2 regions of the Halomonas kalidii genome follow, and region 2 is predicted to be linked to the other one. Evidence: predicted binding sites of a transcription regulator. Region 2 holds the regulator's gene; the other holds the start of a gene.
What was found. The regulator FNR, encoded in region 2, switches genes on or off when oxygen is low (the NO sensors DNR and NnrR bind a similar motif). The targets are predictions, from matches to a motif close to TTGATNTANATCAA.

Region 1 (12,091 bases), on a different contig from region 2:
CTCCAGGCCGATCTTCTGGATCAGGTAGCCGAGGATGCCGAAGATCAGCAGCGTCCAGACATCGAACATGATGCCGTAGTTGATCGCATAGGCCCCCACCACGCACATCATCACGATGATCGGAAAGAGAATATGCTTGGGTACCATGACCACCTTGGCGATGTGCTTGATGGCATAGAACATCAGGAAGAACATCACGAAGTTGGCGAACACCAGCGCCGTCATCATGACGTACCAGGTCTCTGAGTTCTCGGGAATGAACAGCGGCCCCACCTGGATGCCCTGCAGGGTGAAGGCGCCGATCAACACGGCGGTGGTGGAGTCGCCGGGTATGCCCAGCGAGAGCAGCGGAATCAGGGCGCCACCGGTCAGGGCATTGTTGGCCGATTCCGAGGCGATGAGCCCCTGGGGTGCGCCCTTGCCCATCTGCGAGGAATCCCGTGCCAGGTTCTTCTCCTGGGTGTAGGCCAGCACCGAGGCGGCACTGCCCCCGACCCCCGGCAGCATGCCCACGAAGGTCCCGATGAAGGACGAGCGCACCAGATTGGTCAGGCGTCCCTTGAAGATCGAGAGTGAGAAACCACCGCCCTTGCCGATCTTGACGCGCTCGTTCGAAAGGTCGCTCTTCACCCCCTTCTCGGCCTCGAGCAGGATGGTGGAGATGCCGAAGATGCCGATCAGCACCGGCAGCAGGGAGAAGCCCTCGAACAGGTAGGGCTCCATGAAGTCGAACATCAGGCGCGTCTTGCCGTTGCCGCCATCGGAGATGCTGTAGTCACCGATCAGGCTCAACCAGATGCCGATCACCCCGCTGAAGATGCCGACCAGCATGCTGCTCGACAGGGAGGCGATGACGCTCAGGGCCAGCAGGATGATCAGGAACTTCTCCACGTAGGAAAACTTGATCGAGAAGTCCGCCAGCATGGGCGCGAACAGGAAGAGCACGGCGGCACTGATCAGCCCCCCGACGACCGAGGCGATGACACAGACCCGCAGGGCCTTCTCCCCCTCCCCCTTGCGGGCCATGGGATAGCCGTCGAAGGTGGTGGTGATCGAGGACGGCGTACCGGGAATGTTGAGCAGGACCGCCGGCACCATACCACCCGAAATGCCGCCCACGTAGAGGCCCAGCAGCAGTGCCAGGCCGTGGTGCAGGCCCAGGGCATAGGTCAGCGGCAGGCAGACCGCCACCGCCATGGTGGCGGTCATGCCGGGGATCGCGCCGAAGATGATGCCGATCAGGGCCCCGAATCCGGTGAGAAGAAAGAAGGTAATATCGAGAAGTGACAGGAATTCCATGGCGGCACTCGCTTCGGTCACGGCAGGGTGATGTTGAACAGCTTGGCCAGGATGAACCAGGCCAGACCGGGCGCAACGACGGCGTTGATCACCACGATGGTCACGGTCTTCTTCGTCCACTCATGCATGTACATCAGCGACATCAGCAGGATGAAGGCCATCGAGACGAACAGGAAACCGTAGCCCGTATAGGGGAAGAGATTGCCCACCACCGCCATCAGGTAGAAATACGCCACGATCAGGGCGAGGGTGCCGAAGAAACGGAAACCATCCATGGCCTCCCCCACGATGGGCAGGGTACGCTCCCCCCGCTTCACCTCGGCCAGGAAGGGGACCACCTTCGTGACCAGGATCAAGGCGAAAAGCCCCGCCATGACCCAGTGGATAATCGTCGGGAAGAACAGATGGGAGGTCTCGAAATCTATCGAGACGCTGAGCAGACTTGACAGACCTGATTCCATAGCGGCTCCGGCATGGGCAGGAGGACAGCCTGCCCATCATTGTTCTATAGCGATTCACACCCTATGGTGAGGACACCGGGGACATGGGCCACCGGTGCCCGGATCGCTTACTTGATGTTGTCGATGATGCCTTCGTAGCGAGACATCTTCTCGTACAGGTACTCCGAGGCCTCTTCCGAGGGCCTGAAGTTGGGGATGAAGAAGGAGTTCTTCTGCACCTCCTGGATCTCACCCTCGGCATAGATCTCGGTGAGCGCCTCATCGATCTGCTCGACGATGCCCGGATCCATGTCCTTGTTGTAGAGGAAGAAGAATTCCTTATCGAAGGTGAAGGTCTCGTCGTCGCCCATGGTGACGTGGACGTTGGGCTCGACGTACTCGAGCAGCTGCTCGCGGGTAGTCTGGCCGAGCCCATCCTCGGGTGCCTGCTCGATGGTGCCCTGGCGGGCTGTCAGCCAGACGAAGCGCATGGCCTTCTGGTCGTCCTCCGGCAGGCGGGTGTACTGCTCGTTGGCCTGCACGGTGCCATTGATCACGTCGGCCTGACCATCGAAGAGCTGCTGGTTCTTGTCCGACTGGGATCCGGTATTGACGGCAACCAGGTTGTCCTCCTGCCCCGGGTGCTCGATGGAAATAGCGTTCTTCAGGGCACTGAAGCCGATCTCGGAGACGCCGCCCGGCTGGATTGCCACCCGCACGGTCTCGCCGTCGCCCACCGCCGCGATGATGTCGTCGAGGGTCTGGTACGGGGAGTCCTTGGGGACCAGGTAGGCATTACCCGGGTTGATCGCCACGGTCGGCCCGACGGTGTACTTCTCGAAGATATTCTCGTAGCCCTCCACACCATACAGGTGTCCGAGATAAGACTGATCGTGGAAAATCATCAGGGTGTTGCCGCGGGAATCGCGGTCCAGGGTGCGGAACGCCGAACTCGCACCGACCGCATCGACCTTCATGTTGAGGTCGAGGTGCTCGGCCAGCTTGTCCACCACGATGGTGGAGTTCTGGTAGGTGTCGCCCCCGGTCGACGTGGAGCCGATCACGACCCGAACGTTGCCGCGCAGCTGGCCCTCCTGGGCCATGGCGATGCCGGCACCGAGGGTCATCGATGCCATGACGACGGCGGAACCCAGTCCTGCCAGTGTCTTCTTGGATACGGTCATGCTTTCACCTCTTTCTGCTGGTTGTCGATTTATAGTTGCTTGGCGATACCCACCAGCGTCTCGAGCCGCTGGCGCTCCTCGGCAGTGGGCATGGTCAGGGGCGCGCGCACGCTACCCGCCGGACGGCCGATGATCTCGGCACCGGCCTTGATCAGGCTGACGGCATAGCCCTTCTTGCGATCCCTGAGGTCCACGAAGGGAATGAAGAAGTCGCGGGTGATCAGCTTGACGACCTCGCGGTTACCCTTGCGAAGTTCCTGGTAGAAGGTCACGGCCATGTCGGGCACGAAGTTGAACACGGCCGAGGAGTAGGTGTTGACGCCGATGGACAGATAGGCCTCGGCGAAGATCTCGGCGGTGGGCACGCCGCCCACGTAGACCAGGCGATCGCCCACGGTCTTGACGATCTTGTTGAGCGCCTGGATGTCGCCCTTGCCATCCTTGAGACCGATCAGATTGGGGCAGGCATCGGCCAGTGCCTGGACCGACCCGGCATCGAGGATGCCATTGCCACGGTTGTAGTAGATGACGTTCACGGCGGTGGCATCACAGATCTGCCGGGCATACTCGACCAGCCCCTCCTGGGGGCACTCGGTGAGGTAAGGCGGCATCAGCAGGATACCGTCGGCGCCCGCCTCCTCGGCCGCCTCGGCGAAGGCCCTGCCGCTCTCGACGCTCAAGCCGGCGCTGGCGATCACCGGCAGCTTGCCGTCCACCGTCTCCACGGCGACGCGCACGATCTCGCGGAATTCATCGAGCGACAGGTTGAAGAACTCACCGGTGCCACCGGCGACGAATACCGCCGAGATGTCGTGACTGATGAACCACTCCAGCCGCCGGCGATAGCTCTCGGCGTCGAAGCGGCCCTCCTGATCGAAGTCCGTAATAGGAAACGACAGCAGGCCATCGCCGATGGCCTTTACCACTGCTTCTCTGGAAAACTTCACGCAACCATCCTCATGCTTTCCGGGGCCAGGGGCTCCCCGACCGCCTCTCGGGTGACCGACAATCACTTGTTGTCATACATCATACAAATAACAACCTAATCACCCTCGCAGCACCAGGCAAGCAGGAATCGGCAAATTACGACCAAAGTTGCACGACGGGCCGCCCGTGCGGAGACGCTTCGCCGGCTAAGGGGTATCATGGCGCCTGCTCACCTCGACATGGAGCCCCCCATGAGCCTTGGCGCCCTGCTGCTCGCCAGCCTGAATGTCACCCTGCCGGTCTTCGTCATGGTGTTCATCGGCTACCTGCTCAGGCGCCTGACCTGGATCGATTACGCCTTCGTGACGACCGCCTCGCAGCTGGTGTTCCGGGGCACCATGCCGGCGCTGATCTTCCTCAGCATCATCCGCGCCGATCTGGACGCCACCCTCAACCCGGCCCTGCTGGCCTTCTTCGCCCTGGCCACCCTGTGCAGCTTCCTGGCGAGCTGGGGCTGGGCCATCCTGAGAGTGCCCTACGCCGATCGTGGCAGCTGCATCCAGGGCGCCTTCCGCGGTAACTGCGGCATCGTCGGCCTGGCGCTGGCGGCCGGCATGTACGGCGAGGCGGGGCTCTCGACGGGAGGTTTGCTGCTGGGAGTGGTGATCCTCACCTACAACGCCTTCTCGGTGGTGGCGTTGGCCAGCCATCGGCCGGGACGCAGCGCGAACTGGCGCAGCATCTTCGCGCATATCGTGCGCAACCCGCTGATCCTGGCGGTGGTGGCGGCCGTGCCGGTGGCTGCCCTGGAGGTGGAGCTGCCGATCTGGCTGATGACGTCCGCCGGCTATTTCGCCTCCCTCACCCTGCCGCTGGCGCTGATCTGCGTGGGCGCCACCCTGTCGCTGCGCTCGGTGAAGGTGTCGGGAGGGCTGGCCCTGGAGACCAGCCTGATGAAGATGGTCGCCCTGCCGGCGCTGGCCACGGGCGCGGCCTGGCTGGTCGGCTTCGAGGGGCGCGAACTCGGGGTGCTCTTCCTGTTCTTCGCCAGCCCCACGGCGGCGGCCGCCTTCGTGATGGCCAAGGCCATGGGCGGCAATGCGGCCCTCACCGCCAACATCATCGCTCTGAGCACCCTGATGGCCAGCGTGACCATCACCCTGGGGGCCTTCGGCCTGAAGGCCGCCGGTTTGATCTAGGCGAGGTCCGCCGGCGCGGTGAAGCGCTCGAGCTGGGCGCAGCCCGCCACCCAGACCTCGGCCGAGAGCTCGGCCAGGCCAGCGGTGGGAAAGCCGCATCCGCGATCGGCCCGCCCTTCCACCAGCAGCCCCGTGAGGGCGCCCACCAACGGCATATGACTGACCAGCAGCAACGGCCCGTCACCCTCGTGTTCGAGCAGCCAGTCGACCACCGCCGCGGGGGAATCGTCGGGGGTGAGGAGCGGCAGGATCTCGACCTCGCACCCCAGCGATGCGGCGACCCGCTCCGCGGTCTGCCGGGCACGCGCATAGGGGCTCGCCAACAGGCGCAGGCGTGCAGGCGAAAGGTCCCCGCGACCGGCCAGCCAGTCCCCCATGCGGGCGGCCTCGTGCCTCCCCCGCTCGGTGAGGACACGCTCCGGATCCGGATGGCCCGGTGCCGCCTCGCCGTGGCGCATGATCAGCAGTCGCTCAGCCATCCTGCCCCCCGGAGTCCCGGTGGGCCTGTTGAACGTCCTCGCGGGAAAGGATGAACTCGACGTCGCTGCTCTGCTCGCCGAGCATCAGCATGCGGGCCATATCGCGGGCCGGCACGCCCTCGAACAGCACCTGGTAGAGCCCCTCGGCGAGCGGCATGTAGACGCCGTCCTGACGGGCCTTGTCGCGCACCAGGCGCACGGTGTTGACCCCTTCCGCCACCTGGCCCAGCGCCTCGATGGCCTCGTCCAGGGTCCTGCCCTCGCCCAGGGCCTGGCCCACCCGATAGTTGCGCGACAGGCTCGACGAGCAGGTGACGATCAGGTCGCCGACCCCGGCGAGCCCGAGGAAGGTCATCGGGTTGGCGCCCTGATCCACGGCGAAACGGCTCATCTCGGCCAGCGCCCGGGTCATCAGCATGCTGCGGGTGTTCTCGCCCATGCCCAGCGCTGCCGCCATGCCGGCGGCGATGGCATAGATGTTCTTGAGCGCCCCGCCCAACTCCACGCCGTAGCGGTCGTTGTTGGCGTAGACCCGGAAGTAGTCGCAGCCCAGCGCCGTCTGCACCCAGGTGCGGGTTTCCGGGTCGTCGCTGGCGATCACCGTGGCGGTGAGCTGCTTCTGGGCGATCTCCGAGGCCAGGTTGGGCCCCGAGATCACCCCGATGTGCGGAAAGCCGGTCTCCTCCTCGAGGATCTGGGTCATCAGCTTGAACCCCTCCTCCTGGATCCCCTTGGTGGTGCTGACCAGGATCTGGGCGGCATGCAGCCAGGGCCGCGCCTGGCGCACCACCTCGCGGAAGGCCTTGGAGGGAATCGCCACCAGCACCAGTTGGGCACCCTCGAGCACCTCGGCCATCTCGGTAGAGGCCACTACGGCGGGATTCATGGCGTAATCGGGCAGGTAACGGCCGTTGCAGTGCTCACGATTGATCTGCGCCGCCAGCGCCGGGTCACGCAGCCACTGCCGCACCCTGGCCCCGTTGTCGGCGGCGATGCTGGCCAGGGCGGTGCCGAAGCTGCCGCCGCCGAGCACCGCCACTTGCATGGCTTCGTCTGACATGGTCGCCCCTGAAAGTGGAGGTTGAAGGATGAATTGTAACGAAAAACGCCCCGTCGAGGGGCGTGTCGTGGTGAAGCCGGTACCCGGGCCGGCGCTGCGGCCCGGGCGGAACGCCTCAGTCGATCAGGTGCAGCAGCGAGTCGATGCTCGATCTGGCATCGCCGTAGAACATCCGGGTGTTCTCCTTGAAGAACAGCGGGTTCTCGATGCCGGAGTAGCCGGTGCCCTGACCGCGCTTGCAGACGAACACCTGCTTGGACTCCCAGACCTTCAACACCGGCATGCCGGCGATGGGGCTGTTGGGGTCATCCTGGGCGGCAGGGTTGACGATGTCGTTGGAGCCGATGACGATCACCACGTCGGTCTTGGCGAAGTCATCGTTGATCTCGTCCATCTCCAGCACGATGTCGTAGGGTACCCGGGCCTCGGCCAGCAGCACGTTCATGTGGCCCGGCAGTCGACCGGCCACCGGGTGAATACCGAAACGCACCTCCTTGCCGGCACTGCGCAACTTGCGGGTCAGCTCGCTCACCGCGTTCTGGGCCTGGGCCACCGCCATGCCGTAGCCCGGCACGATGATCACGCCATCGGCGTCGTTGAGCGCGCTGGCCACGCCGCCGGCGTCGATCGCCACCTGCTCGCCCTCGATCTCGGCGGCGGGCCCCTGGGTGCCGCCGAAGCCGCCGAGGATGACGTTGATGAAGTTGCGGTTCATCGCCTTGCACATGATGTAGGAGAGGATCGCACCGGAGGAGCCCACCAGGGCGCCGGTGACGATCAGCAGGTCATTGGACAGGGTGAAGCCGATGGCCGCCGCCGCCCAGCCCGAGTAGCTGTTGAGCATCGACACCACCACCGGCATGTCGGCCCCGCCGATACCCATGATCAGGTGATAGCCGATGAAGAACGCCAGCAAGGCGAGCACCAACAGCGTCCAGAATCCCGCCCCGCCGAGGTAGGCCACGGCCAGCAGCAGCGACAGCACCGCCGCACCGGCGTTGAGCAGATGCCCGCCGGGCAACTGACGCGGCTTACCATCGACCTTGCCGGCGAGTTTGCCGAAGGCGATGACCGACCCGGTGAAGGTCACCGCACCGATGAAGATCCCCAGCACCACCTCGATCTGCAGGAACAGCAGCTCATCGGGGGCCTTCTCGGCTACCAGGGCGGCAAAGGCCGAGAAGCCCTCGGTCGACTCGCCGACGGCCCGCGCGGCCAGTACCCGCCGCCGCTCCAGATCGGCGCTCCAGGCCACGAAGACCGCCGCCAGGCCGACGAAGCTGTGCAATGCCGCCACCAGTTGCGGCATCTCGGTCATGTCGACCTTCCTGGCCACGTAGACGCCGACCACGGCGCCGATGATCATCATCGGGATCATCCACCAGTAGCCGCCGATGCCCGGCCCGAAGGCGGTGAAGAACACCGCCACCCCCATACCCACGATGCCGTACCAGACGGCACGCTTGGCCTTTTCCTGATTGCTCAGCCCCCCCAGCGAGAGGATGAACAGTACACTTGCCGCAATGACGGCAGCAGATACGAATCCCTGACTCAACATGTCGCGTCTCCGCCGCTCAGGATTTCTGGAACATGGCGAGCATCCGGCGTGTCACCAGAAAGCCACCCACGATATTGATAGAGGCGATCAGCACCGAGATCGCCGCGAGCACGACGACGACACCGCTGCCCGAGCCGATCTGCAGGATTGCCCCGAGGATGATGATGCCCGAGATGGCGTTGGTGACCGCCATCAGCGGCGTGTGCAACGAATGGCTCACCCCCCAGATCACCTGGAAGCCGACGAAGCAGGCCAGCACGAAGACCACGAAGTGCTGCATGAAGGAGGCCGGCGCCACCTGGCCGAGCAGCAGCATCAGTGCCCCGCCCACCCCGAGCAGGGTGACCTGACGCTTGGTCTGGGCCTGGAAGGCAGCGTGCTCGGCGGCCTTCTTCTCCTCCGGCGTGGGTTCCTTGACCTTCTCCTTGGGCTTGGCGGCGGCGATGGCCTTGACCTTGGGCGGCGGCGGCGGGAAGGTGATCTCGCCGGCATGGGTCACCGTGGCGCCGCGGATGACGTCGTCCTCCATGTCGTGGACGATCGCGCCATCCTTCTCCGGCGTGAGATCGGTGAGCATGTGGCGGATGTTGGTGGCATAGAGCAGCGAGGCCTGGGTGGCCATGCGCGAGGGGAAGTCGGTATAGCCGACGATGGTCACGCCGTTGTCGGAGACCACCTTCTCGTCGGCACGGGTCAGGTCGCAGTTGCCGCCCTTCTCGGCCGCCAGGTCGACGATCACCGAGCCGGGCTTCATCGCCTCGACCATGTCCGCGAGCCACAGCTTGGGGGCCGGTCGGCCCGGAATCAACGCGGTGGTGATGACGATGTCGATATCCGGCGCCTGCTCGCGGAAACACGCGAGCTGCTTCTCGCGGAACTCGGGGCTCGAGGGCGCGGCATAGCCGCCGCTCTCCGACCCGTCCTGGCTCTCGTCGAAATCGAGGAACAGGAACTCGGCACCCATGGACTCGATCTGCTCGGCCACCTCGGGGCGCACGTCGAAGGCGCGCACGACCGCCCCCAGGCTGGTGGCGGTGCCGATGGCGGAGAGCCCCGCCACGCCGGCGCCGATCACCAGCACCTTGGCCGGCGGCACCTTGCCGGCGGCGGTCACCTGGCCGGTGAAGAAGCGGCCGAAGTTGTTGCCCGCCTCGATCACCGCCCGGTAGCCGGCGATATTGGCCATGCTCGAGAGCGCATCCATCTTCTGCGCCCGCGAGATCCGCGGCACCATGTCCATGGCGACGACCGTCGCTCCCTGAGCACGGCACTTCTCGAGCAGCGCCTCGTTCTGGGCTGGCCAGAAGAAGGTGATCAGCGTCTGCCCCTGGCGCAGGCGTCCGGCCTCCTCCTCGGAGGGCTCGCGCACCTTGATGACCACCTCGGCCTCGCTCCAGAGGGCCTCGGCGCCGTCGACGACGGTGACCCCGGCCGCCCGGTAGGCGTCGTCATCGAAGCCCGCGGCGACTCCGGCCCCGCTCTCGACGAGACACTCGTGACCCAGCTTCTGGATCTGCTGCGCGCTCTCGGGGGTCAGCGCGACGCGCGCCTCCCCCGCGGCACTCTCCCTGGGTGCTCCAATCTTCACTCCAACTCCTCCTATTATCCTTTTGTCGAGAAATCCCGACCGTCACTCATACCCCAGTGAAGGGCGAGGCACAAGCCACAGCTTGCCCGTCCGGGCAAGACAACGCTGTTCTCGAAACGACTGATGCCACCCCAGGGGGTGGCATCGTCGGCATCGGTCGTGTGGCAGCGTCAAGCAGTATCGTCGGAGCCGTGGCTGCGTATCAAGAGCGCATTGGTACGCAACAGCGCCAGCAGCACGTCCCGGTAATCGGCACGCACGGCATAGCGGTCGAGGGTAGCGATCAGCGCTTCGGGGGTGACGTCTTCGCGACTCGCCAGTTCGGCCCGGCGGGTGCGCAGCCGCTCATAGGCGCGGTGGGTATTGAGGTTGTGCAGATAGGCCCGTACCGCTTCCTGGACGCTGTCGAAGGCCTGGAAGCGACGGCCGCTACCCTGCTGGCCCAGCCCGCAGCCTTCACTGAAGCAGCGCATGCCGAACAGGTTGTTGCCCTGGCGGGCGAAGCGCGAGGTACCCCAGCCGGACTCTTCCACGGCCTGGATCACCACCATCTCCAGCGGCAGGGTATCGACGCGGGTCAGCAGGCGCGGGTCGACACCCTCGCCACGGCAGTCGAGCCGGTAGCCGGCACACAGCTCGGCCAGACGCTCACGCTCCTCGGCGTCTGGCAGGGCCGGCCGGTCCAGCAGGGCCTGGAGCCACTCCCGCTTGGCCTGGATGCGCGCATTCTCGGCCTCGACGATGGGCACCAGCATGGAGAGAAAGGCCGCCTTGCGCTTCGGACCGGCCGGCACGCCGCGCAGGTCCGGCAGCGCCGCCACCGGATCGTCGAGTTCCGCCGCGGCGTCGAAATCGGGCAGCGGCCCGTGCAGTTGGGGCTCGGCCAGCAACGGGCCGGCGGCAATGCCGAGCACCAGCAGCAGGATCGCGGCCAGGGCACCGAGCCGCCAGCGGGGATAACTCAGGCACAGCAGAAAGCGGGACAAGAGACGCATGGGATCATGCCTCATCGATGAAGATGGGCAACCTTAGCAGCCTTTCGCCGAAAATCCGATTGTTTTCTGCACTGCAGCAAACACCGTCCCGCCGGCACGCGCCGCCGGCGGGGTTGGTGACCACTCACTGGGGCGCCCCCCGGAAGCCGTTGGCTCAGGCCGTCAGCAGCCCATTGAGACGCCGCACATAGGCCGCGGGGTCGTCGAGATGCCCCCCTTCGGCGATGATCGCCTGGTCCAGCAGGATATGGGCCAGATCGGTGAAGGCCTCACCCTCCGCCGCCTCGAGCCGCTCGACCAAGGGGTGCGCCGGATTGAGCTCGAGGATCGGCTTGACCTCGGGCAGCGGCTGGCCAGCGGCCTCCATGATGCGGCGCATCTGGTAGCCCATCTCATGTTCCGGCAGCACCACGCAGGCCGGCGAGTCGGTCAGGCGATGGGTGACCCGCACTTCCTGGGCCAGCTCGCCGAGGGCCTCCTTGACCCGCTTGACCAGGGCCTCCTTGGCCTTGGCGGTCTCCTGCTGGGCCTGCTTTTCCGCCTCGTCCTCGACCTCGCCGAGGTCCAGGTCACCCTTGGCCACGTCGACGAAGTGCTTGCCGTCGAACTCGGTCAGATGACTCATCAGCCACTCGTCGATGCGGTCGTGGAGCAGCAGCACCTCGATGCCCTTCTTGCGGAAGATCTCGAGGTGGGGGCTGCTCTTGGCCGCATTGAAACTGTCGGCGACGATGTAGTAGACCTTGTCCTGCCCCTCCTTCATGCGCTCGACGTAGTCGGCCAGGGACTGGTCCTGGGTGGCGCTGTCGGTATGGGTGGTGGAGAAGCGCAGCAGGCCGGCGATCTTGTCGCGATTGGCGAAGTCCTCCGCCGGGCCCTCCTTGAGCACGCTGCCGAAGGTATTCCAGAAGCCCTGATAGGCCTCCTTGTCCTTGGCCAGCTTGCCGAGCATGTCCAGGGCACGCTTGGTCAGGGCGCTCTTGATCTTCTCGACCTTGGGGTCCTGCTGCAGCAGCTCCCGGGAGACGTTCAGCGACAGGTCGCGGGTGTCGAGCACCCCCTTGACGAAGCGCAGGTAGAGCGGCAGGAACTGCTCGGCGTCGTCCATGATGAAGACGCGCTGCACATAGAGCTTCACGCCACGGGCGCCGTCGCGCTCATAGAGGTCGAAGGGCGCGCGGCCCGGCACGTAGAGCAGGCTGACGTACTCGAGCTTGCCCTCGACCTTGTTGTGGCTCCAGGTCAGGGGGTCGCTGAAGTCGTGGGCCACGTGCTTGTAGAAGGCCTTGTACTCGTCGTCGGAGATCTCACCCTTGGGCCGCACCCAGAGCGCGGTGGCCTCGTTGACGGTCTCCCAGACGG
Region 2 (12,091 bases):
CCAGGACAATGGCCTGATCCTGGCCGATGACCTCGATTGGCCCGACTGCGCCGAGCAGATGCAGCGGTTCACCGAGACCCTGATCGAGCTCGGCTATCCGCCCTGCCCGGGCAATATCATGGTCTCCAACCCGGAGTGGGTCGGCAGCGTGACCCAGTGGCGCGGCCGCATCGCCCGTTGGGCGACCAGTCGTGATGGCGACAGCCTGATGAAGCTCGCCATCATGCTCGACTCCCACGCGGTGGCGGGCAATCCGGTGTTGCTCGAACAGGTCCGCGAGGAGTTGTTCGAACGCTGCTCCCGGGACGAGATCCTGCTCTCCTACTTTGCCCGCCCGGCGTTGCGTTTCTCCACCCCGCTGACCCTGTTCGGCTCGTTGAAGAAGCCCCAGCACGGCATCGACATCAAGAAGGGCGGCATCTTTCCCATCGTCCACGGGGTGCGCGCCATGGCGCTGGAACGAGGCATCCACGTCACCTCGACCCTGGAGCGCCTGGAGGCGCTGGCCGAGGACGGCCGCCTGGAGGCTCGCTTCGCCGAGGACCTGGGCGAGGCGCTGTCGCTGTTCACCCAGTTGCGCCTCGAGCAGCAACTGGCACGCCTGGGCGGTGAGGGCGACAAGGGCAAGAAGCCCGACCGGGTGGTGGTCCAGGAGCTCTCGTCGCTGGAGCGCGACCTGCTTCGCGAGGCGCTGCATATCGTCAAGGATTTCAAGCAGCGTCTGTCGCACCGCTTTCACCTGGAATATTCGTGATACGGGGCGTTCTTTCAGGGATCGACACTACCTACAGGAGGTCAACCCATGCTCAAGGTACTGCGCCGGGCCGCCGATCGGCGCCGCCAGGCCGACGGCTACTACGCCTGGCTGTTCCAGCCCTACACCGGTGACGAGCTGGTGGCCATCGACAGCGAGACCACCGGGCTCGATACCCGCAGTGCCGAGCTGGTATCGCTGGCCGCGGTGAAGATCCGCGGCGACCGGGTGCTGGCCAGCGAATCGCTGGACCTGCGCCTGCAGCGTCCCGCCTCGTTGAGCGGAGACTCGATATGCATCCATGGCCTGCGTGGCATCGACCTGGAAGGTGGCGAGAGCATCGAGACGGCGCTGAGCCGCTTCCTGGAATTCATCGGCAACCGGCCGCTGGTGGGCTGGTGCCTGGACTTCGACCTGTCGATCATCAACCGGGAGCTGCGACCACGCTTCGGTTTCGACCTGCCCAATGCCGGCATCGACGTGGCGCATACCTATGTCCGGCAGCTACGCCGCAGCCACCCCGAGATCGAGCCCGGCCTGCGCTTCGAGCAGGTGGCCGGCGCCCTGGGGGTGCCGGTGATGGGGCGCCACACCGCCCTGGGCGATGCGGTGACCACGGCACTCATGTACCTGCGCCTGGAGCGGGGTGCCATGCTGGCGAAGCGGAGCTCGTGAGGCCGGCTCGTTTCCAGGGTCACCCAGGGTATGTGCTTCCCCCGGGCCGTCGACGCCATACCGTCCCGTCGCCAGCTGGCGGCGGCGGTGGTAGGATAGGCACCCGTCATTTCCAGCCGCTCTGGCAGTGCCCCGACCATGCAAGATGCCGTGATCTTCGACCCTAGCCCCGCTGACGTTCCTGTCACGGAAGACGACGCCACACCCCTCGATGGGAAGGGCAAGCGCGAGTTCAACAAGCTGCAGAAGCGCCTGCGACGCCAGGTGGGCAATGCCATCATCGATTTCGAGATGATCCGCGAAGGCGATCGGGTGATGGTCTGCCTGTCCGGCGGCAAGGACAGCTACACCATGCTCGAGGTCCTGCGCAGCCTGCAGCGCAATGCCCCGGTCAACTTCTCGCTGGTGGCGGTCAACCTCGACCAGAAGCAACCCGGTTTTCCCGAGCATGTATTGCCCGAGTACCTGGACGGCATCGGGGTGGAGTACCACATCCTCGAGCGCGACACCTATTCGGTGGTCAAGGAGAAGACCCCCGAGGGCAAGACCACCTGTGCGCTCTGTTCGCGGCTGCGTCGCGGCTCGCTCTACGGCTTCGCCGAGGAGATCGGTGCCACCAAGATCGCCCTGGGCCACCATCGCGAGGACATCCTCGAGACGCTGTTCCTCAACCTGTTCTTCGGCGGCAGCCTCAAGGCGATGCCGCCCAAGCTGCTCTCCGACGATGGCCGGAACATCGTCATCCGTCCGCTGGCCTATTGCCGGGAGGCGGACATCGCCGAGTTCGCGCGGCTGATGGACTTCCCGATCATCCCCTGCAATCTCTGCGGCTCGCAGCCCAACCTGCAGCGCCAGGTGGTCAAGGAGATGCTCGCCGAATGGGAGGCCAGGCACTCCGGCCGGCTCGAGAGCATGTTCAAGGCGGTGACCAACGTGGCGCCCTCGCAGCTCGCCGACCGCGAGCTGTTCGACTTCGCCGGCCTGGAGGAGAAACAGGCCCGGCGGCAGGCCGACCGCATCGATATCCTCAACGAGTTGTAGGTGCCGAAAGAAGGGATGGCGGACCCGTTCCCACCACGCGAGCGGCGCCGGGGACAGGCCGACGCGGAGGTCATTTGCCAGGGGTGAGGCGGAAATACGAAGAACATCCAGTGGATGTTCTTCCCGCCGAACGGGTTGGCCATGGATGGCCAACACCGGTCCTGCAAGCGGAGCAGGATGCGAGAGCGCAGCAGGGCAAATGTAGCGCCCAGGGAAGGGTTCACAGCGCCTCCGCGCAGGCCTGTCGCCGGGTAAGCCGCGACTCTTTGCCCCTGCTGTCCAACAGAAACCTCCGCTGGATGTGGTATTCCAGCGGGGGGGGCTGCTTATGGCTCGGCGCTAGCGGGCGCCTTCCTCCTCGGCGACCTTGGTCAGCGCCGCCAGGTCGAGGATATTGACCTCGCGGCCGGAGACGGCCACCAGGCCCTGCGTCTGGAAGCGGCCGAGGATGCGGCTCACCGTCTCCACCGCCAGCCCCAGGTAGTTGCCGATGTCGGCCCGGGACATGGAGAGTCGGAAGCTGTAGGGCGAATAGCCGCGGCGGCGGAAACGATCCGAGAGGCCGGCGAAGAAGGTCGCCAGTCGCTGGTCGGCGGTCTTGCGCGACAGCAGCCGCATCATGCGGCGATCGTCGCGCATCTCCTTGCTCATGCTGCGGTAGAGCTGGGCGCGCAGCTCCGGAAGCTCCTCGGAGAGGGCGTCGAGGCGGTCGAAGGGAATCTCGCACACGGTGGTGGTCTCGAGCGCCACCACCGTGCCGGGATAGCGCTCCTCGTCGATGCCATCGAGGCCCACCAGTTCGCTGGGCAGGTAGAAGTTGGTCAGCTGGTCCTCGCCGCTGCCCTCGGTGGTGACCTGCTTGAGGCTGCCCGAGCGCACGGCGTAGACACTGGTGAAGGCGCTGTCCTGGCGGAACAGTGTCTCGCCCTTCTTCAGGGGGGCGCGGCGCCGGATGATGGCATCGAACTGGTCCATGTCCTGGAGCTCGAGCGCCAGCGGCAGGCAGAGCGAGCTGAGGCTGCAGGTCTGGCAGCGGGTCTCGTGCAGCAGGGAACGCCGCCCGCCGGTCGCGGTATCAGGCATGCTCTCCTCCATGATGGTGACTCTGTCGCCATTATGGAGGATTACCCCAGGCCGGCAAAGCATCCCTTTGGAGGTAGCCTCCCGCCATTGGAGGTAGTCCCTCACGCGATACGGGAGTCGCTCGTCGCCAGGGGCGGCGGCGCGTGGGCGTCGAAGGCCATGGCGAGGTGCTGGATCAGTAGCCGGCCGATCGGCGTGACGAGGAGCCGGGGGCCCACCCGGGTCACCAGGCCGTCGCGTTCGGCCACCTCGAGCCGGATCAAGGTGTCGGCCAGGTAGGTCTCGGCATCGACCCCGAAGGTGCGGCCCAGTGCCTCGAGGTCGAGCGCCATGTCGCACACCAGTCGTTCGATGGCGTGTCGCCGGAGGCGGTCGTCGAACGTCAGGCGCCGCCCTCGGGCGGTGGCCAGGTGGCCGGCGTCCAGCGCCCTCTCGTAGGCGGCGAGTGCCGCGGGATTCTGGGCATAGACGTCATCGACCCGGCTGATCGCCGAGACGCCGAGTCCGACCAGGTCACACGGGGCATGGCTGGAGTAGCCCTGGAAGGTGCGCGTGAGGGTGCCCTGGCGTTGGGCTATCGCCAGGCTGTCGTCGGGGCGGGCGAAGTGGTCCATGCCGATGTGCACATAGCCTGCCGAGGACAGCATCTCGAGGGTGGCTTGCAGCATCGCCAGCGTCTCCTCGGAATCGGGCAGGTCCTCGACATGGATGCGGCGCTGGGACGTGAAGCGCTCGGGCCGGTGGACGTAGTTGAAGACCGAGAGTCGGGCCGGGGCCATGGCGATCACCTGCGCCAGGGTCTCGGCGAAGCTGTCGCGGGTCTGCAGCGGCAGGCCGACGATCAGGTCGAGGTTGAGCGAGCGAAAGCCGAGACGGTCGGCTTCGTCGATCAACGATTCGGTGAGCACCCGGGGCTGAACCCGGTTGATGGCCCGCTGCACCCTGAGGTCCAGGTCCTGGACACCGAGGCTCAGGCGGTTGAAGCCAAGGGCCTGCAGATGGCGCAGGGTGAAGACATTGGCCTCCCGTGGATCGATCTCGATGGCATAGTCACGCTCCCTCGAGCCCGAGAGCCCGAAGCGGGCATCGAGGCGGTCGATGAGGTCGCTCATCTGGTCGAGGGCGAGGAAGGTCGGGGTGCCGCCGCCCCAGTACAGCTGCTGGATCTCCCGCGAGGCATCGAGGTGGCGGGAGCTGAGTACCATCTCCCGATCGAGGCGCGACAGATAGGCTTCGGCCCGCCGTGTGTCCCTGGTGACGATCTTGTTGCGGGTGCAATAGAAACAGCCGTTGCGGCAGAACGGTACATGAATGTAGAGCGACAGCGGTTGGCCCTGGTCGTTGCTGCGCGCGAGAGCCGCGCTGAAGTCGTCGGGCCCGAAGCCCTCATGGAAGCCGCGAGCCGTGGGGTAGGAGGTGTAACGTGGGCCGCGGGTGTCGTAGCGGCGCAGCAGTGCCATGTCCCAGGCGAGCCGGGCGGAATCCTCTGGGCCTTCGCGCTTCACGTGAGCGGTCATGGCGACACTCCGGATGATGGATATGCTTCGATGGTAGTGGGGCCGGCCCGGGGCCGTGTTGAGCTGCGTCAAGCGGGGGCGAATTCGTCGGGCGGGGTCAGGCGTGGCCGCCAGCGGGCAGCAGCATCCAGAGCTGCCACAGGGCGAAGGCGATGATCGATGCCGCGGCCAGGGTGCGGGTGGCGCGGTGGCGGATCAGGCCGCCGAGCTGGCGTGCCGCCAGCCCGGTGGCCAGCAGCGCCGGCAGGGTACCCAGGCCGAAGGCGCCCATCAGCAGGGCGCCATGGTGCGGGGCCGCGGTCGCCAGGCTCCAGGCGAGCATCGAGTAGACCAGCCCGCACGGCAGCCAGCCCCAGACGGCCCCCAGTGCCACCGCCTGGGGGACCCTCACCACCGGCATCAGCCGCCGCCCCACGGGTTCCAGGTGGCGCCACAGCCGCTTGCCCACGGCCTCCACCCTGAGCAGCCCCTTCCACCAGTCGGCGATATAGAGCGCCATCAGGATCAACATCACGGCGGCCAGCCCCTGCAGCACCAGGCGGGTGACCGGGGTGATCGCGACCAGGGTGCCGAGCCCGGCCGCCAGTGCACCGGCGACCATGTAGCTGGCGATGCGCCCGAGGTTGTAGCCGAGCAGTAGCCCGGAGAGTCGGGCCGGGGAGCGCATGCTGGGGGGGACGGCGAAGGTCAGGGCACTCATGATACCGCCGCACATGCCGATGCAGTGGGCGCCGCCGAGCAGGCCGAAGACGAAGGCCGCCAGCAGGGGCGGTAGACCCAGGCCGGTGGGATCCATCAGCGCGGCGGCTCCTCCCGGTCAGCGGGAACGTCGTCGACCTCGCCACGCGACCGTCGCCGGCGCTCGCGTTCTTCGGGGAGAAGATCGTTCTCGTCCTCGTCGAAGAGGATGCGATGGGCGGGGCCCTCGAGATCCTCGAACTGGTCATGCTTGACCGCCCAGAAGAAGGCCCACACGGCCAGCCCCAGCAGGATCAGCGACAGTGGAATCAGCAGGTAGAGGATGCTCATGCGTTCACCAGCCGGGGCGTCGGGACGAATGGCGTGACGGCCGAGCGGAAGCGGTTGAGTCGCAGGGCATTGCCCACCACCACCAGGGAGCTGGCCGACATGCCGAGTGCGGCGACCCAGGGCGGCACGATGCCGATGGCCGCCAGTGGCAGCGCCGAGACGTTGTAGCACACCGACCAGATCATGTTCTGGCGCATGATCCGGCGGGTGGCCCGACTGATCTCGATCGCCTCGACGATACGCGTCAGCCGCGGGCTGAGCAAGACGGCGTCGGCGCTGGTGCGGGCCAGGTCGGTGGCGCCGTTCATGGCGATGGCCACGTCGGCCCCGGCCAGCACCGGCACGTCGTTGATGCCGTCGCCGACCATGGCCACCTGCTCGCCCCCGGCCTGCAGGGCGCGGATGCGCGCGAGCTTGTCCTCCGGGCTGGCCGAGGCCTGCCAGGTGGCGATGCCGAGCCGCGCGGCGAGCCGGCCCACCGCCTCGGGGGTATCGCCGGAGAGCAGCTCCACCTGCAGCCCCAGCGCCTGAAGGGCGGTGACGGTGTCGGCCGCATCCTCGCGCACGTGATCCTGCAGCATGAACCAGGCGCGTGGCTCGCCCGCCTCGGCGAGCAGCAGCCACTGCCCCTCGCCCGGCGGGCCCGGAGCCTGTGTCGGCGCGGCGAAATCGGGTTTGCCGAGCCGCCAGGGGCGTTCCTCGATCTCGCCCTCCAGGCCCTGGCCGGTGCGGCTGACCACGTTCCGGGCGCGCACCGTGGCGTCGCGGTGCGGATGGAAGGCGCGGGCGATAGGGTGCTCCGAGCTCGCCTCCAGGGCCGCGGCCAGCGCCCGGGCGCGTGCCTCGTCGAGGTCCCCGAGCGGGCGGGTCTCCACCAGCGCCATGCGGCCGGTGGTCAGGGTGCCGGTCTTGTCGAGGATCACCCGGTCGAGTTGGGAGAGCGCCTCGATGGCATTGGCGCGGGTCACCAGCACACCGCGGCGGCGCAGCTGGCCGTGGCCGGCGGTCAGCGCCGTGGGGGTGGCGAGCGCCAGGGCGCATGGACAGGTCACCACCAGCACCGAGAGCGTGACCCAGAGCATCCGCGACGGATCGATGAACCACCAGACGGTGGCGACACCGGCGGTCACCAGCAGCAGCCGCAGCACGAAGAGGTGCGACATGCGGGCGGCCATCTGGGCGAGCCGTGGACGGCTGGCGAAGGCGCGGTCGGTGAGGTCGACGATGCCGGCGACTCGGGTCTCGCGCCCGGCGTGGGTGACGCGTACCACCAGCGGGCTCTCGATGTTCTGGCTACCGCCGGTGACGGTCTCCCCCGGGCGGCGCGTCACCGGCAGGTACTCGCCGGTGAGCATCGATTCGTCGAGGCTCGACTCGCCGTCCTCGATCACGCCGTCGGCGGGCACACCATGGCCGGGCTTGACCAGTACCCGGTCGCCGGGGGCGAGCTCGCTGGCCGGCAGGATGCGCTCCTCGCCCCCGTCGGTGAGGCGAATCGCCGAGAGCGGCAGGGCGCCGGACATGGCATTGCCGCTGTGGCCGCTGCGGCGCCGGGCGCGGGCCTCCACGTAGCGGCCGAAGAGCAGGAAACAGGTGAACATGGCCACCGAATCGAAGTACACCTCGCCGGTGCCGGAGAGCACCGCATAGCCGCTGGCGAGGTAGGCGCCGCCGATGGCGATCGACACCGGCACGTCCATGCCGAGCACCCGGGTGCGCAGGTCGCGCGCGGCATTGCGGAAGAAGGGACGCGCCGAGAAGAACACCACCGGGGTGGCCAGGGCGAAGGAGAGCCAGTGGAAGAGGGCGAGGAAGTCGTCACTGATCTCGCCGGGCGCGGACACGTAGATGGGGATCGAGAACATCATCACCTGGGCCATGCCCACGGCGGCGACGATCAGCCGGCGCACGTTCATGCGCTCTTCCCGCTGCAGGCGGCTCTGGGCCTCGTCGGGCTCGTAGGGCTGGGCCTGATAGCCGATCGCGGCCATCTCGGCGAGGATCCGCGACAGCTTGACCCGCTGCGGGTCCCAGCTCACCCGGACCCGGTGGTGGGTGAGGTTCACCGCGCTGGTGTCGATGCCCTCCAGGGCGTTGAGCCGGTGCTCGATCAGCCAGGCACAGGCGGCACAGGTGATGCCGTCCACCGCCAGGGTGGCGTGGACGCGCCCGCCGTCGGCCTCGGGGTGCACGAACTGGCGTTGCAGGCCGGGATCATCGAACACCGCCCAGGTCTCGGCCCTGATCGCCTGGCGGTCATCGGGGCGCTCCGGGAGTTCGGTGCGGAAGCGGTAGTAGCTTGCGAGTCCGCCGTCGACGATGGCATGGGCCACCGCCTCGCAGCCGGGGCAGCACAGTGACCGAGCCCGGTCGTCGAGGGTGATCGACCAGGGGGCCCCGGCGGGTACCTGGTTGCCGCAGTGGTAGCAGTCGCGGCCGGCGGTGGCTTCTACGGTCATGGGGCGGTCGGGGTGGTGGCCCCGGGCTGGGTAGCGGTCATTCGGCCGCCGGGCGTCCCGGGGTCAGGGCGATGCTCCCCTCGTCGGGGAAGCGTGCCTCACCGACCAGGCGCCACTCCGGGTCGTCTCCGGCAGGCTGTAGCTGCAGGTACCAGCGATAGCGCAGGTTGTCCGGCGCCTGAGCCAGGTAGCGGCCCTCACGCACGTGCTCGAGCATGAACTCCTGGTCGCGATCGTCCTCGGTGGGGAAGATCAGCTTGAGCACCAGCCGCTCGGGTCGGGTGTCGCCCTCCAGGTCGAGCACCACGTCGCTGGTGAGGGGGTCGATGCGCAGCCGGGCCTCCAGACCCAGGTCGGCGGCGCGCTGCTGCTTGGCCAGTACCATGTTGATGGCCTTGCCGTGTTCGTAGTAGTCCTCCTGCACCATGCCGTCGAAGGAGCGCACCGAGAGCACCGCAAAGGTGGTGCTGACGGTGATCGCCGACAGCAGCAGGCCGATCAGGAACCAGGGCCAGAACTGCTTGTACCAGGGGGTCACGGGATGGGCTTGCACGGTTATCTCCGGATCTGTCCGATGAAGCGTGTGTCGCGCGTCAGGCGGATGCGCTCGTCGCCCTCGGCTTCGAGGTGCAGCTGGATATCGTGGCTCGGCAGCTCGATGACGTCCGGGGCGGCGGTGATGCTCGCCACGGCCTGGCGCGATTCGCCGGCGGGCACGCGGATACTGTCGGTATCCAGCTCGAGGCCGGGCAGGCCGCTGACCTCCAGGCGATAGGCATGATCCTCACGGTCGAGGTTGCGGATGGTCAGCGTGTAGGTATTGCTGACCCGCCCCTCGCGGGTCATCTGGAACAGCTGGTTGCGCTCGCGCTCGACCTCGAAGTCCAGCGGCATGCGCTCGGACAGTGCCCAGGCGAAGGCTCCGACCATCACCAGCAGTGCCGCCAGGTAGCCGAGCAGGCGCGGCCGCAGGATACGACTCGGCTTGCCCTCCAGGGCGTTCTCGGTGGTGTAGCGGATCAGGCCGCGCGGGTAGCCCATCTTGTCCATCACGCTGTCGCAGGCGTCGATGCAGGCGGCACAGGTGATGCACTCGTACTGCAGGCCGTCACGGATGTCGATGCCGGTGGGGCAGACCTGTACGCAGAGGTCGCAGTCGATGCAGTCGCCGTGACCGGCTTCCCGCGCCTGCTGATGGCTGAGGCTCTTCTTGCGTGAGCCGCGGGGCTCGCCGCGGGCCTCGTCGTAGGAGACGATCAGGGTGTCGGCGTCGAACATCACCGACTGGAAGCGGGCGTAGGGGCACATGTAGATGCACACCTGCTCGCGCAGCCAGCCGGCGTTGAGGTAGGTGAAGACCAGGAAGAAGCCGACCCAGAAGTAGGACCAGCCATGGGCCTCGAGGGTCGGCAACTCGATCACCAGATCGCGGATCGGCGTGAAGTAGCCGACGAAGGTGATCCCGGTCGCCAGGGCGATGGCCAGCCAGATGGCGTGTTTGGTCCCCTTGCGCCAGGCCTTGTCGAGGGTCATCGCTGCCTTGTCGAGCTTGATGCGTCGGTTGCGCGGCCCCTCCAGGCGATGCTCGAACCAGATGAACAGGAAGGTCCAGACGCTCTGGGGGCAGGTGTAACCGCACCAGACGCGGCCGGCGAAGACGGTGATGAGGAACAGGCCGAAGGCGCAGATGATCAGCAGCCAGGAGAGCAGCATGAACTCCTGGGGGTAGAAGGTGGCGGCGAAGATATGGAATTCGCGCCCCGGCAGGTCGAACCAGACCGCCGGGCGATCCCCCCACTGCAGCCAGGGCAGGCCGAAGAAGAGCAGCATCAGCCCCCAGTTGGCACCGCGACGGAGGCGCTGGAAGAGCCCCTTGATCTCGCGCACGTAGATGTGGCGCCGGCTGGCGTACATCTCCTGGGTGACGGTTTCCCCGGGCGCATGATGGCCGACCGGGGTCGGGGTGACGTCTGTCGTCGGTATCTTGTCGCTCATGGCAGGCTCACGGAGGGCTCGACGGGAGGAGGGCAGGAACGAGCGCGGTTCATTGTATCGATCCCTCGACCCAACGAGACAGGGTGCGACCCGCGGCCGCACCCTGTCCGTCCAGTGCGGGCCGCCTCAGTCCTGGAGGCGCAGGCTGTAGACATAGGCGGCGACCAGGTGGACCCGCTCCTCGCCGATATAGGCCGCCTGGGCCGGCATGTGGCCGTTGCGGCCGTTGCGCAGGGTCTGACGCACCGCGTCGGCCACACTCTGCCCCGGGGCCTGGTAGAGCCAGGTGTCGTTGGTCAGGTTGGGCGCCCCCAGGGCCTGGTTGCCGGTGCCGTCGGGCATGTGGCAGGCGGCGCACACCGAGGCGAAGGTCGCCGCACCGCTCTCGGCGCGCTCGGCATCATGCTCCAGTCCAGAGAGTGACAGCACATGCTGGGTGAGGTTCTCGATGTTCTCCTCGCCGAGCTGCTGCCAGGACGGCATCAGGCCGTTGCGTCCCTGGTGCAGGGTGGTCAGGATCTGCTCTGGTTCCCCGCCGTAGAGCCAGTCGTCGTCGGTCAGGTTGGGGAAGCCGTAGCCGCCCCGGGCATTGGACCCGTGACACACCGCGCAGTTGTTCAGGAAGATGCGCTCGGCCACCTGCATCGCCTCGGCGTCTTCGGCCAGTTCGGGAATCGGGACTTCCTCGTACTGGGCGAAGATCGGCGTGAAGCGCTCCTCGGCACGTGCCACTTCCTCCTCCCACTGGCCTTCCTGGGTCCAGCCCAGGACGCCGGCGAAGTTGCCCAGCCCCGGGTAGAGCAACAGGTAGCCCAGCGCGAAGATCACGGTGCCGACATAGAGCTGGAACCACCAACGTGGCAGCGGGTTGTCGTACTCCTCGATGCCGTCGGCGGCGTGGCCGGTGGTCTCGACATTGCCCTCGGCGTCGGGAGTCTTGTCGGTGCGGCGGTTGGCATAGAGCAGCCAGAAGGCCAGCCCGATGGAGCCCAGCGTGATGACGATGATCCAGGCGCTCCAGAAGCCTGAAAGGGAGTCATCCCAAAGATTGTTCATGCGTTCCTGTCTCCCTTGTCTTCTCGGGAATCGGCCTCGTTCGTCCGCTGTTCCGGCGAGAGGCGCTTGTCACGGGTCGGTTGTTCATCATCGTCGGCGAAGGGCAGGTTGGCCGCCTCGTCGAAATCCGGCTTGCGGCGCCTGGAGTAGGCCCAGACGGTGATGCCGATGAAGGCCAGGATCAGCAGCCCGGTGATGATGCCGCGAAAGGTCCCGGTATCCATGTCAGCGCGTGCCCTCGAGCACGGTGCCCAGCTGCTGCAGGTAGGCGACCAGGGCGGTGATCTCCTGCTGGCCGCGGACTTCGCTGGTAGCGTTCTCGATCTGCTCGTCGGTGTAGGGGACGCCGAGGCTGCGCAGGGTCTCCATCTTGCGCGGCGTGGCGCGCCCATCGAGGGTGTTCTCGAACAGCCAGGGGTAGGCCGGCATGATCGATTCCGGCACGACGTCACGCGGGTTGTACATGTGGGCGCGGTGCCAGT

Region 1: the regulator FNR is predicted to act here: its motif matches at 3,940-3,953, upstream of kdgD (5-dehydro-4-deoxyglucarate dehydratase).

The regions. Positions count from the first base shown of each region.
Region 1 is NZ_JASCQN010000027.1:62,460-74,550, forward strand. It holds gene QLQ85_RS06620 (tripartite tricarboxylate transporter permease) at 1-1,299, opposite strand, end outside; gene QLQ85_RS06625 (tripartite tricarboxylate transporter TctB family protein) at 1,317-1,760, opposite strand; gene QLQ85_RS06630 (type 2 periplasmic-binding domain-containing protein) at 1,868-2,923, opposite strand; gene kdgD (5-dehydro-4-deoxyglucarate dehydratase) at 2,953-3,870, opposite strand; gene QLQ85_RS06640 (AEC family transporter) at 4,102-5,049, shown strand; gene sixA (phosphohistidine phosphatase SixA) at 5,046-5,528, opposite strand; gene QLQ85_RS06650 (NAD(P)H-dependent glycerol-3-phosphate dehydrogenase) at 5,521-6,588, opposite strand; gene QLQ85_RS06655 (NAD(P)(+) transhydrogenase (Re/Si-specific) subunit beta) at 6,704-8,146, opposite strand; gene QLQ85_RS06660 (Re/Si-specific NAD(P)(+) transhydrogenase subunit alpha) at 8,163-9,734, opposite strand; gene QLQ85_RS06665 (glucosaminidase domain-containing protein) at 9,905-10,729, opposite strand; gene htpG (molecular chaperone HtpG) at 10,884-12,091, opposite strand, start outside.
Region 2 is NZ_JASCQN010000051.1:312,636-324,726, forward strand. It holds gene QLQ85_RS18015 (DUF294 nucleotidyltransferase-like domain-containing protein) at 1-754, shown strand, start outside; gene QLQ85_RS18020 (3'-5' exonuclease) at 803-1,429, shown strand; gene ttcA (tRNA 2-thiocytidine(32) synthetase TtcA) at 1,568-2,470, shown strand; gene fnr (fumarate/nitrate reduction transcriptional regulator Fnr) at 2,810-3,553, opposite strand; gene hemN (oxygen-independent coproporphyrinogen III oxidase) at 3,655-5,070, opposite strand; gene QLQ85_RS18040 (sulfite exporter TauE/SafE family protein) at 5,168-5,866, opposite strand; gene ccoS (cbb3-type cytochrome oxidase assembly protein CcoS) at 5,866-6,099, opposite strand; gene QLQ85_RS18050 (heavy metal translocating P-type ATPase) at 6,096-8,558, opposite strand; gene QLQ85_RS18055 (FixH family protein) at 8,596-9,111, opposite strand; gene ccoG (cytochrome c oxidase accessory protein CcoG) at 9,114-10,553, opposite strand; gene ccoP (cytochrome-c oxidase, cbb3-type subunit III) at 10,680-11,609, opposite strand; gene QLQ85_RS18070 (cbb3-type cytochrome oxidase subunit 3) at 11,606-11,833, opposite strand; gene ccoO (cytochrome-c oxidase, cbb3-type subunit II) at 11,835-12,091, opposite strand, start outside.